2 regions of the Microlunatus sp. GCM10028923 genome follow, and region 2 is predicted to be linked to the other one. Evidence: predicted binding sites of a transcription regulator. Region 2 holds the regulator's gene; the other holds the start of a gene.
The links. Region 2 encodes LexA, which represses DNA repair genes until DNA is damaged. Its sites were predicted from a motif close to TCGAACANNTGTTCGA; they were not measured.
Positions count from the first base shown of each region.

Region 1 (2,389 bases), on a different contig from region 2:
CGCAGTGCGGCCTCCCCCTCTTCCCGGTACTGACGGGTCAGCCGTTCCGCCATGATCGTGATCGCGGTGCCCTGGATGCGTTCGTGGAAGTCGGGCGGCTCGCCCGCGACCTCGGCGTAGCCCGCCTCGAGGTGCGGCACGGCCGCGTCCTCGAGGGTGGTGTTCCGGTTCGGATCGGAGAGCCGGAAGGTGGCCAGATCGTGCCACCGGTTGCTTCCCTGGATGTCGCCGAAGTCGATCATGCCGGTGTATTGGCCGTCCTGGTGGAAGACGTGGGACACGTAGAAGTCGCCGTGCGCGAGCCGGCCGTGGGCCGGAGCCTGCCGTACCTCCGCTGCCACGATCCGCTCGATCCTCAGCACAGTGTCCGCGCCGAATCCCAGGTTCCGTAGCGGTGCGGTGTCGAAGCGCCCGATCCAGCGCCCGAAGTCAGGATGCTCGGCCCGGAGCGGCAGTTCGCCATGATCATCACGGATCCAGCCGAAGCCGTCCACCGGGACCTGGTTCACCAGCGCCAAGTCGCGACCTGCCGCACGGTAGATGCTGGACAGTTCCGTTGCCCCCGGATCGTCGAGAAACCCTCGCCCTCCCGGTCCGTAACTGATCATGGGCCGTCCGGGGACCTCCGTCGTGACCAGCACCGCTCGCCGCAGTCCCTCGTCGAACGGGTCGTAATGCACGATCTCGGGAACCGCGACGCCGAGCCGGCGCAACTCGGCGTGGACCGCAGCCTGGGCCGCGAACCCGGACTTCTCGTCGACGGGCAATCGGAGATAGAACCGCTGTTCGCCGCGCCTGATCCGGTAGACCTCGGTCGAGACTCCCTCTGCGGTCCGCTCCCAGCGCGTCGACTGATCGCCGAAGATCCGGACCAGCATCCGCTCGATCGCCGACGAATCAGCCTGGGTCATCCGCGATCACCTCCGCCGACAATCCGGGCGCCCCTCGACGCCGGCCGTGACTGCCTGGTGGTCCGAGGCCCGAAGAGGCAACACTCGCGTCATCACTGATTCTCCATGAAACAAAGAGTATTCGCTTCTCTTCGAATGTTTGTTCGAATATAATCTGATCATGACCACACCGACCCTGGACACCACGGCACCAGCCGGTGCCGCACTTCGGGAGGTGCGCGCCGCGATCGCCGGATTCGTCGAGGTGGTACGGCAGGGTGGCCTTGATCATCACGACGCCGCGGAGCTCGTCTTTCTCCTGGCCGAAGCCGAGATCGCGCGGAATCAACTGCAGGCGGCGGATGCCGAATTGATCGCCGCCTGCCGCGACGCCGGAGTCCCGGAACGGGAGTGCCAACGCTCCATGGCGAAGGTTCTGGAACGGCGATTCCTGATCGGGCCGCACGAGGCTTCGCGGCGAGTTCGGGCGGCGGAGGCGACCGGCTTGCGAAAGTCCATGTCCGGGTTGCCGTTGCCCAGGGTGCGGCCGGTGATCGCCGAGGCAATGGCGACCGGCGCGATCACCAGCGAGCAGACCATGATCGTCAACCGCACCTTGGACCAGCTCGATCGGGCGAAGGTCGATCCGATCAAGCTGGAGTTGGTCGAAGCCGAGCTCGTCGACCGTTGCCGCCGATTCGGCCCTGGCGATCTTCGGCAGCTGAGTCAGCGATACCTCGACTCCTACGACCCGGACGGCGCCGAGCCCGACGAACGGCGCAATCAGGACCGCCGGTCCTTCCGGATGCGCACCCTGCCCTCAGGAGCAGTGACGGGCGAGTTCCGGTTCACGCCCGAGACCGCCGTCAAAGTCCGGGCGGTGTTGGAGCCGCTGGCACATCCACGGCTGGACCCGGTCGCGAGTGCCGGAGATCTGCGCAGCCATGAGCAGCGGCTGCATGACGCGATCGACGAGGTGTTCGCCCGGATGCTCCGCACGGGCGACGTCCCCGAGTGCGGCGGAATCCCGGCCACGGTCCTGATCGCTACCGACGCCGACACCGTCCTCACCCGGCCGCGACACCGGTCGGAGTTCCCCGCACCAGTTGGAGGACCGGGCCTGGATCCGGCGGCCGGCCCGACCCGAGCCCGGAGGATTCCCGAACCCGTCGACGGTCGATGCCCGATCACCTCATCGCCGACCAGACCAGCCCGCCGCCACGGCACTGCCAGCGACGGCACCGTCCTGTCCACTGCCGAGATCCTGCGCCTGACCGGTGAAGCCGAGATCTATCCGATCGTTCTCGATCAGCACGGCATCCCGCTCGAACTCGGCCGGACCCGCCGGATCGCGTCCAAGCACCAGACGATCGCCCTCTTCGCCCGCGACGGAGGTTGCTCCTTCCCCGGCTGCGATCGGCCTCCCGAGTGGTGCGAGCGACATCACGTGATCCGCTGGATCGACGGTGGTCTCACCGAACTAGCGAATCTGACCCTGC
Region 1 is NZ_JBHTFF010000014.1:145,025-147,413, reverse strand. It holds gene ACFQU4_RS28720 (phosphotransferase family protein) at 1-911, opposite strand, end outside; gene ACFQU4_RS28715 (DUF222 domain-containing protein) at 1,072-2,389, shown strand, end outside.
Region 1: the regulator LexA is predicted to act here: its motif matches at 1,043-1,058, upstream of ACFQU4_RS28715 (DUF222 domain-containing protein).

Region 2 (2,389 bases):
GGCTCGACGTCGGTTCGCCGTTCGACTATCCGCGGCAGGGCATCCTCTACATCGCGACCGATCTGCCGCCGCCCGGCCGGGACGGCATGGCGGACGCGACGCTGGCCGAGATCGCCGAACTGGTCTGGGCCGCCGGTGGCCGTACCCTCGGGCTGTTCTCGTCCCGGCGGGCCGCCGAGGCCGCCGCGACGTACGTCCGGAAACAGCTGCCGAAGCAGACGATCCTCTGTCAGGGTGACGCCCAGCTGACCGAGCTCAAGCGGCGGTTCGTCGCCGAGGAGGAGAGCTCGCTGTTCGGCACGCTGTCGCTGTGGCAGGGCGTCGACGTGCCGGGCTCGACCTGCATCCAGGTGATCATCGACCGGATCCCGTTCCCGCGGCCGGACGACCCGCTGTTGCTGGCCCGGCAGCGGTCGGTGGCCGAGGCCGGTGGCAACGGCTTCATGGCGGTGGCGGCGACGCACGCCGCGCTGCTGCTGGCGCAGGGCACCGGGCGGCTGATCCGCCGGATCAGCGATCGCGGCCTGGTCGCGATCCTGGATCCGCGGCTGGCCACGGCGCGGTACGGCAGCTTCCTGCGCGCGTCCCTGCCGTCGTTCTGGCCGACCCGGGACCGCGAGGTCGCCGTGCAGGCGTTGCGCCGGCTGACGACGCCGCCCGGGACGGCCTGAACTGTCGGCGGCCGCGGCTAGCGTCGGATCATGGACTCAGCTGCGGCCGAACCGCCCGGGCTCGGATTCACCTTCGACTGCGCCGATGCGGGCGCCCAGGCGAACTTCTGGGCGCGGGCGCTCGGGTACGAGCCGGCTCCGCCACCGACGGGCTGGGACAGCTGGGAGGCCTGGCTGACCGAGCACGAGGTCCCGCGCGAGGAGTGGAACGAGCTGGCCGCAATCCAGGATCCGGCGGGCCGCGGGCGTCGTGCTCCTTCGTGACGGTGCCGGAGCGGAAGACGGCGAAGAACCGGCTGCATCCGGACCTCAAGGTGTCCGGTGGGCGTCAGGTCGATCAGGCGGTGCGGCGCGAGCGCATCGAACGCAAGGTTGCCGAGGTCGTCGCGGCCGGCGCCACTGTGCAGGCCCGGCTCCTGGTTGGCGAGCATCTCGATCACGTGATGCTCACCGACCCCGAAGGCAACGAGTTCTGCGTCGTCTAGCGACGCCGGCGATCAGCCGAGCCGGCGGAGCACGGCGACGACCTTGCCGAGGATCGTGGCGTGGTTGCCGTCGATCGGGTCGTAGGCCGGGTTGTGCGGCATCAGCCAGACCTGGCTGCCGGTGCGCTTGAACGTCTTGACGGTCGCCTCGGTGTCCAGCAGGGCCGCGACGATGTCGCCGTTCTCGGCGGTCTGCGCCTTCCGGACCACCACCCAGTCACCGTCACAGATCGCGGCGTCGACCATCGAGTCGCCGCGCACCTCCAGCAGGAACAGCTCGCCGTCGCCGACCAGCTGACGGGGCAGCGCGAACACGTCCTGCACCTGCTCCTCGGCCAGGATCGGGCCGCCGGCCGCGATCCGGCCCAGGACGGGAACGTGCACCGGCGCCGGGAAGCTGTTGCCGACCTCCGACTCGTCGAACTCCGACTGGGTCGCCGACGCGACCGGCCGCGCCACCGCGGCGGCCGCCGGATCGCCCGGCAGCAGAACCTCGAGCGCGCGCGGCCGGTTCGGGTCGCGGCGCAGGAACCCCTTGGCCTCGAGCACCTTCAACTGGTGCGCCACGCTGGACGAACTGGCCAGCCCGACCGCGTCGCCCATCTCCCGGATGCTCGGCGGGTAGCCGCGGGCCTCGACCGTTTCCTTGATCACCTCGAGGACGCGGCGCTGCCGCGGAGTCAGCCCGGCGGCGTCGATCGGGCCGTCCGGCAGCGAGCTGACGGTCGCGCCGAGTTCGGCGGCGACGTCGGCGTCGCGCGGCCGGCCACGACGGCGCGCCGGGGTGGTGGGGGTCTTCGACGCGTCGTCGGTCGCCCGTGACCGCGTCGCCGGGCCCCGCTTCTTGTCCGATGCATTGTCGTCGCGCTTCGCCATGCACCTGACAGTAGAGAAGCGGTACGACAAATTCAAACATCTGTTCGACCGGCGTGTCGGTCCGTTCGAACACCTGGGGGAGCCCCGAACCCGGTCGGCGATCTTGTCCGGGGCGGACTGTCAGTGGTCGCTGATTGACTCAAGTTCATCGGAAGACACACCCGAACACGCGTGCGAATGTGCTTGCTTTCGACGGCAACGAATGGGCATTATCAAACACACGTTCTATCGAACATCAGTTCGAGCTGACAGAGGGAGAAGGCGATGGCGACAGCAGCCTTGATCGCGAATCCGACCCGGACTCGCGTTCGTCGTCCCAGCCGTGGATCGGCCCGGCTGGGCCGGCCGGTGACGCAG
Region 2 is NZ_JBHTFF010000023.1:63,566-65,954, forward strand. It holds gene ACFQU4_RS36100 (ATP-dependent DNA helicase) at 1-671, shown strand, start outside; gene ACFQU4_RS36105 (VOC family protein) at 702-935, shown strand; gene ACFQU4_RS36110 (VOC family protein) at 932-1,156, shown strand; gene lexA (transcriptional repressor LexA) at 1,169-2,032, opposite strand; gene ACFQU4_RS36120 (hypothetical protein) at 2,297-2,389, shown strand, end outside.